DNA from 3 places in the Terrabacter sp. LjRoot27 genome. Region 1 is predicted to be linked to each of the others. Evidence: riboswitches for the same ligand, from Rfam matches in the RefSeq annotation. Region 1 holds a riboswitch; each other region holds the start of a gene.
What was found. A riboswitch is a leader RNA that binds a small molecule or an ion and turns the genes downstream of it on or off. The one in region 1 is predicted to bind cyclic di-AMP.

Region 2: another riboswitch for cyclic di-AMP. It lies ahead of ACSQ2D_RS16370 (C40 family peptidase); the one in region 1 lies ahead of ACSQ2D_RS18700 (C40 family peptidase).
Region 3: another riboswitch for cyclic di-AMP. It lies ahead of ACSQ2D_RS04300 (transglycosylase family protein); the one in region 1 lies ahead of ACSQ2D_RS18700 (C40 family peptidase).

The regions. Positions count from the first base shown of each region.
Region 1 covers NZ_CAXUSS020000001.1:4,054,490-4,056,741, forward strand. The annotation lists gene ACSQ2D_RS18690 (hypothetical protein) at 1-188, opposite strand, end outside; tRNA gene ACSQ2D_RS18695 (tRNA-Gly) at 298-371, shown strand; gene ACSQ2D_RS18700 (C40 family peptidase) at 455-1,006, opposite strand; cyclic di-AMP (ydaO/yuaA leader) riboswitch at 1,008-1,150, opposite strand; gene ACSQ2D_RS18705 (FBP domain-containing protein) at 1,570-2,064, shown strand; tRNA gene ACSQ2D_RS18710 (tRNA-Gly) at 2,224-2,252, shown strand, end outside.
Region 2 covers NZ_CAXUSS020000001.1:3,553,457-3,555,708, reverse strand. The annotation lists gene ACSQ2D_RS16375 (metal-dependent transcriptional regulator) at 1-432, shown strand, start outside; cyclic di-AMP (ydaO/yuaA leader) riboswitch at 640-815, shown strand; gene ACSQ2D_RS16370 (C40 family peptidase) at 818-1,594, shown strand; gene ACSQ2D_RS16365 (DsbA family oxidoreductase) at 1,692-2,252, shown strand, end outside.
Region 3 covers NZ_CAXUSS020000001.1:924,212-926,463, reverse strand. The annotation lists tRNA gene ACSQ2D_RS04305 (tRNA-Thr) at 67-142, opposite strand; gene ACSQ2D_RS04300 (transglycosylase family protein) at 303-953, opposite strand; cyclic di-AMP (ydaO/yuaA leader) riboswitch at 957-1,130, opposite strand; gene ACSQ2D_RS04295 (protein kinase domain-containing protein) at 1,498-2,252, opposite strand, start outside.

The sequences.
Region 1 (2,252 bases):
TGGTCGCGCAGCTCGAAGAGCACCCGGCGCACCGTGTCGAGCGGCATGTCCTCGGGACGGTTGGGCGCGATGCACCACTCGCAGTCGTTGCCCTCGAAGAACTGCTCGAGGGTGACGGCCACCTGGGCACTCGCCCCACCGCGCTCGCGGACGTGGTCGACGAAGGCGGTCTGCTTGGCGAGATCCATGACGGTTTCGGCCCCTGGGGTCGCGTTCCTGGCACTGGCGCGGTGTCGGCTACACTGACGCCGCGTGCCGCCTTGCGGACCCTTCGCGGGGCACCTCCGGGCGGCCCGTGCGAGCGTAGCTCAATGGTAGAGCGCCAGCTTCCCAAGCTGGATACGCGGGTTCGATTCCCGTCGCTCGCTCCACACGACACGAGGGCCCCGACCGTATGCCGGTCGGGGCCTTCGTGCGTCACGGGCCGTCGGGGCCGTCGGTGCGATCGATGGGGTCAGGGCATGCGGCCCGCGACCCAGCTCGTCGTCCAGATCCTCGAGAGCTGGACGCGCTGGCCGGGCTTGGGCGAGTGCCAGACCTTCCCGTAGCCGGCGTAGATGCCGACGTGGTAGGCCCGACCTCCGGACATGAAGAAGATGAGGTCGCCCTGCTGGAGGTTCGACTTGCTGATGCGGACGCTGGCGAGCCTCTGGGCGTTGGCGGTGCGCGGGACGCCGACGCCGAGACGGGTGCGGTAGGTGTAGTAGACGAGGCCGGAGCAGTCGAACGCCGACGGCCCCGCCGCGCCGTAGCGGTACGGGTCGCCCTGCTGGGCGGCCGCGACCTTGACGGCCGTCCGTCCTCGCGCGGCTCGCACGGCGGCCGAGACGTAGGCGACCGGTTTGGCCTTGATCGTGACAGGCGCGGTGCCCGCGCTGGGGGCCGCCTGGTGCGTCACCGACGATGTCGGCGCGCTACCCGTCCCGACGAGGAGGGCGGCTGCGAGAAGTGGCGTGATCGCCAGGGACTGCAAGGGAATTCGGCGTGCAAGGGTAGAAGTGGGCATGGTGGATTCCTTCCCACGCCTGTGAGGTGAGCTGTCGGGTTCGGGCGGAAGATGCCCGGCCGCTGATGCGGCTTCACCCCAAGGACCGGCTGGCCGGCCCGAAAGTGGGTCCCCCACTCCTGTCCGTTATTGCGTGGCTGCCCCACCGGTGGACAGGACTCGGCGTCCGGTGGGCCGCTCGGGGGAGACCCCGGGCGATGAGCATCCATCGACGGTGACAGACAGGTCACGAAAAGGTCGCGAAACGGCAGATTATGGCAATAGTTGACAGGTCAAATGCCGCCTCGGCGGACATTCGACACATCCGCGGAGGCTGGATGGGCACTCCCGGACGCCCACGGCATACGCCCTCGGGGGCCGGGCGGCCGGATATTCGGTGGACCACCGGGGACGTCGCGACGCACCATGGACGCTGCTCCGTCGGAGCACGTCAGTCGTCAGCGGGGAGGCCCGCGGAGAGGTGGGTGGCCGTCATGGCCTGCTCAGCGGTCACGGTCCCGCTCCACCTCCCCCACCCCGGCTGACCGGGTCACCCGGTCCTGCCCGTCTGACAGGAACAGACCGTGAAACCATTGACGGACAACGAGATCCGCGCCTCCTTCGTCAACGCCTCCCGGCGTGAGGCGAAGCAGGCCACCCTTCCCGCCGACCTCGACCTCGGCGCCCGATGGGAGTCGCTCGACTACCTCGGCTGGGTCGACCGCAGCAACCCGCAACGGGCGTATGCCGTCGTCCCCGTCGACGACGAACCCGTCGGCTTCCTCCTCCGGACCGCTGAGCGGACGCGCAAGGCGAGCGCGATGTGCGCGTGGTGCGAGGACGTCTTCGCGACGAGCGAGGTGGCACTCTTCGTGGCCCGCCGGGCCGGGGCGTCCGGCCGCGAGGGCAACAGCCTCGGCACCCTCGTGCACGCCGACTTCAGCTGCTCGACGCACGTCCGGCGCCTGCCGAACGGCATGGAGGGCGGCCTCGACCCGCTCGCCCTCGTCGAGCGACGCGTCGAGGAGCTGCGGGCTCGGTCGTCGGCCTTCGCCCGCCGGCTGCGCGACGGCTCCTGACGGTCGCCCGGGCCTGACGCGCTGGGGCTCGACCTCGGCGCTCGGCCGGGTCAGGCCGGGGCGGCGGGCGGCTGGGACCTGCGGGCACCACTGGGTCGAGTATCCGGCGCGTCCGTTTGGACGACGCACCCCGAGTCTTGCTACGGTTGGCGACGCCTCGCAGGCGTAGTTCAGTAGCAGAACAGCCT
Region 2 (2,252 bases), 500 kb from region 1:
GTCATCGGCCTCGAGTGGGAGTACGCCCACGACGAGGCCTGCCGGTGGGAGCACGTCATGTCCGAGAAGGTCGAGCGCAAGATCCTCGGCCTCATCGGGGAGGGCCTCGAGTCGCCCTACGGCAACCCGATCCCCGGTCTCGAGGAGCTCGGGGTGCGCCAGGACGAGGACTTCCTCACCGGCCTCAGCACCCTGACCGCCGCCGTGGGAGCCGCTCCGACCGTCGTGACGATCCGGCGCATCGGCGAGCCCGTCCAGGTCGACCCGGAGGCGCTCGCGCTGCTGACGAGCGCCGGCGTCGTGCCCGGCGCCCGCGTCGAGGTCGTCCGTGACGGCGGCCGGGTCCTGGCCGTCCGCGAGGGCAGCGAGCCCTCCACCGGTGTGTCGCTGCCCGACGACGTGGCCGTCCACGTCTTCTGCCAGGCTGCCTGAACACGCCGTATCCGGCAGGGTTTGCCCCCGTCTGCGGGGTCGTTTTGGCATGCCTTGCCACACCTCGTCCGGCCCGGATCCGAGGTCGCTGAAAATTCTTTGACTTCCGGGAACTCGAAGGTGACAAGGCACAGGTACTTGGGTACGGTGGGCGAACTTGCTCTCCCCGTCGAGTGAGTGCCCCGGGTCGGACCGCCTAGTCCTGCCATCGACCTGAGGCTCAGTACGAACCGCATGGCAGGAGCGGGGGAACCACTTTCTCCGGGCGTCGAGAGACGCCCTCGGGGTGAAGCCCTCCGTGGACCGATCACGGTCCGAGCGAAGGCCGGGCAGTACCTCCAGCCCGAACCCGACAGCTCACCTCGTAGGCGTCGAGAGGTCAAACGTGGCTCAGAACGTTCCCGGGCGCCACCGCGCCCCCGGTCGCTTCAACGCGATCTCGGAGCTCAAGACGATCGCCAAGGAGTCGGCCCAGCCCGCCGTGAAGGGTGCGGCCATCGTCGCGGCCTCCGGTGGCCTCGTCGCCTCGTTCGCCGGCACGGCGAACGCCGCTGACGGTTCGAGCAGCGCCGTCGCGGGTCCCGCGGCCGTCGGCCCCGCCGCCGGCACGCTCAAGGCCGGCAACGCCCTGTCGGCGATCGGCTACGCCAAGCCCGCCCTCAAGCAGGCCAAGGTCAAGCCCGTCGTCATCGAGGACGTCAAGGTCAAGACCGAGCGCGCCGCGAAGAAGGCCGCCGAGAAGGCCGCTGCCGAGCGTGAGGCCGCGCAGGAGCGCGCGTCGCGCTCCGGCTCGACCACGCGCGCCGCCCTCAACGTGGCGCCCAACCCCAGCGCCACCGGCATCGTCGGCATCGCGCAGTCCTTCTTCGGTGTGCCCTACGTCTACGGCGGCACGACGCCCTCCGGCTTCGACTGCTCGGGCTTCACCTCCTACGTCTACCGCCAGGCCGGCATCTCGATCCCGCGCACCGCGTCCGCGCAGGCCGCGGCCTCGACGCCGGTCAGCAACCCGCGCCCCGGCGACCTCGTCTTCTTCGGCTCGCCGATCTACCACGTGGGCATCTACGTCAGCCCGGGCCGCATGATCGACGCCCAGCGCCCCGGCACCGTCATCGGCAACCACTCCATCTGGACGACGCCGTCGATGTACGGCCGCATCTGAGCGGTCACCTCTCACGCCTCACGACGAGCCCCCGCCGGATCCCGGTGGGGGCTCGTCGGCTTCCCGGTGACGCGAGCGTCCGTGGTTGACTGAGTCGATGACCGACCACTCAGCCGCCGAGTCCACGACCCTCATCGAGCTCGACCTCTGGAGCGACCTGGTCTGTCCCTACTCCTGGGTCGCGAAGCGCCGCGTCGAGGCCGCCGTCGCCGCGTTCGAGCGTCCCCACGACGTCACCGTGCACCTGCGCTCCTTCGAGCTCGACCCCGACGTCCCGGCGGGCGGGTCGGTGCCCGTCAGCGAGCACCTGTCGGTGCGCCACGGCGGCGACGCGGGTGCCGGTCGGCTGATGAACGCCAAGGCCAGCGAGGTGGCCGAGGCCGACGACCTCGTCTTCGACTGGGACCGCGCCGTGCGCGCCAACACCTTCGACGCGCACCGGCTCTGTGCCCTCGCGGGCGAGATGGGCGGCCCCGCGCTGCGCTCCGCGGCGGTCGAGCGCTTCCACTCCGCCCACTTCGTCGAGGGCCTCGAGATCGACGACCGCGAGGTGCTGCAGCGCCTCGCCGGCGAGTGCGGGCTCGACGAGCGACGGGTGTCGGCGGTCCTCGCCTCCGACGAGTACGCCGAGCAGGTGAGGACCGACGAGCAGGAGGCA
Region 3 (2,252 bases), 3.1 Mb from region 1:
CCGAGACACCGACAAGCATCAGGCGAAGACCGAACGTCGAGCATCAGGCGAAGTCATGCACCGAGGTGGAGCTGGCGAGGGGACTCGAACCCCTAACCGCCTGTTTACAAGACAGGTGCGCTACCAATTGCGCCACGCCAGCACGTCTGGGCGCGAGCGCCGCGGACGGGCGAAAGCGTAACCGAGCCGGACGGCATACGCCCAAACCGCGAGCACGACCCGGCCGCGGAACGTGAAGGACGGCCCCGCGCAAACCCAGGGGTTGGTTGCGCGAGGCCGTCCGGCACAGTTGTATCAGGAACTCACGGGAGTCGCAGAGTCTGGCCCACGAAGATGAGGTTCGGGTTGGTGACGCGGGCGCCGTTCGCCTTCCAGAGCGCCTTCCAGCCGCCGGACACGTGGTAGCGCGCGGCGATCTTGCCGAGCGTGTCGCCGCGGTGCACGGTCATCTTGGCGCCCTTGGCGGTGTTCGTGACCGCCGGCTTGGTGGCGTACGTCTTCTTCTTGACGACCTTCTTCGTCGTCACCGGCTTGCGGACGGTCGACCGCGAGACCGGGGTCGTCGTGGCGCCGCCGTTGGCGCGCGTCAGGCCCGCACGCTTCGAGCACACCGGCCAGGCGCCGGGGCCCTGGGAGGCGAGCACGCGCTGCGCGACGGCGATCTGCTCGGCCCGGCTGGCGAGGTCGGCTCGCGGTGCGAAGGCGGTGCCGCCGTAGCCGCGCCACGTGCTCTGCACGAACTGGAGGCCGCCGTAGTAGCCGTTGCCGGTGTTGATGTGCCAGTTGCCGCTCGACTCGCACGCGGCGACGCGGTCCCAGACCGAGGCGGCCTTGGCCGACCCGCCCGTGGCGATGCCACCGACGATGGTGGCGGCTCCAGCGATTCCGACTCCCGCGATGCGCTGCTTGGCCGAGACCTTCTTGGCCGCAGCATGCTTGGACATGTACTGCATGGGTGATCCTTCCTGACGCGCGCCTGCGGGGTTAGCTGTCGGGTTGGGGCGTCAGGTGCCCCGTCGCGGATGCGACTTCACCCCGAGACCAGATCTCGTCCTCTTGCCATGCGCTCGAACACACATGCACTCACTGGTCACACTGGGTCCCCCGTCCTCGCCCGGCCCACGGATGTGGGCTACATCCCTGGCTGGCGAGGCTCGGCGCGCTCAGGGAAACGGATTGATGGGTGTCCATGTGAAGTTGTGGGAGCGTTCGTGTGGAGCCGGACGCGACGAAGCGACCCGGGAGCCGAGTGGTGATGCTCCCGTTCGACCCGAGAGTCGAGGCCGCCGAGCACTGACGGTACGGGACGTTCCTGCAGCGCACAAGACACGTCGAGACACTTCCGTGATCTTTTTCCCAGCCGTTTTCAGGGGTTGATGCGCTAGGACCACAGGGCCCGCACAGAGACCGCACGGAGACCGCACGGAGACCGCACGAGGACCGCACGAAGGCCCCACAGACCCGCGAACGGGACCTCGGCTCACCGAGGCCCGGCGCTCACGGCCCGAACGGGTTGGTCGTGAAGGGGTCCCACGTCAGGCTCGAGCCGTGCTGCAGGGCCACGAGCGCGGCCACGACTCCGAAGACGGCGAGCAGCACGGAGACGATCTGGGTGGTGAGGCCGGCCGGCACGAGCCGCCGCGCCATCGAGCGGGACCCTCGTCGCAGCGAGGCCCCACCGGGGCCCCACCAGAGCATGAGCAGGCCGAGGACGCCGCCGACGGCGAGCGTGATCGGCGCACCGGGCCCGAGGTCGGTGCCCTGCGTGCCGGCGAGGAGCAGGGCGGCGGCGAAGATCCCGGCGAGCGCCACCGCCACGGGCAGGAGCAGGCCGACCCCCGTCGCGATGATGCCGACGACGAGGTGCCACGGGCTCGAGACGACGGCGAAGGGCACGTCGCTGCGCCGTCGGCCGAAGTCGTAGCGGCGCAGGACGAGCGCCGTGACCGAGCGGTCGGTGGCGCGGGCGAGGGCCGAGAGCACGACGAGCACGACGAGGGCGATGCCCGGCCACGCCATGAGCGCACCGACCCAGGCGATCCCGACCGCGGCGAGCAGACCGGTGCGCATCGGCAGGCCGATGCGGGGGTCGCCCTCGCGCTGGACGGGCTCGTCCTCCTCGTCCCACTCCTCCTCGGGCCAGTAGCCCTGCGGTCCCTGCTCGACGTCCTGCCCACCGCGCCCGTGCCGGGCGTCGTAGGCCTGCGCGCCGCCCCAGTCGTCCGGCGAGGCGGGCTCGTCGTCCCAGCCGT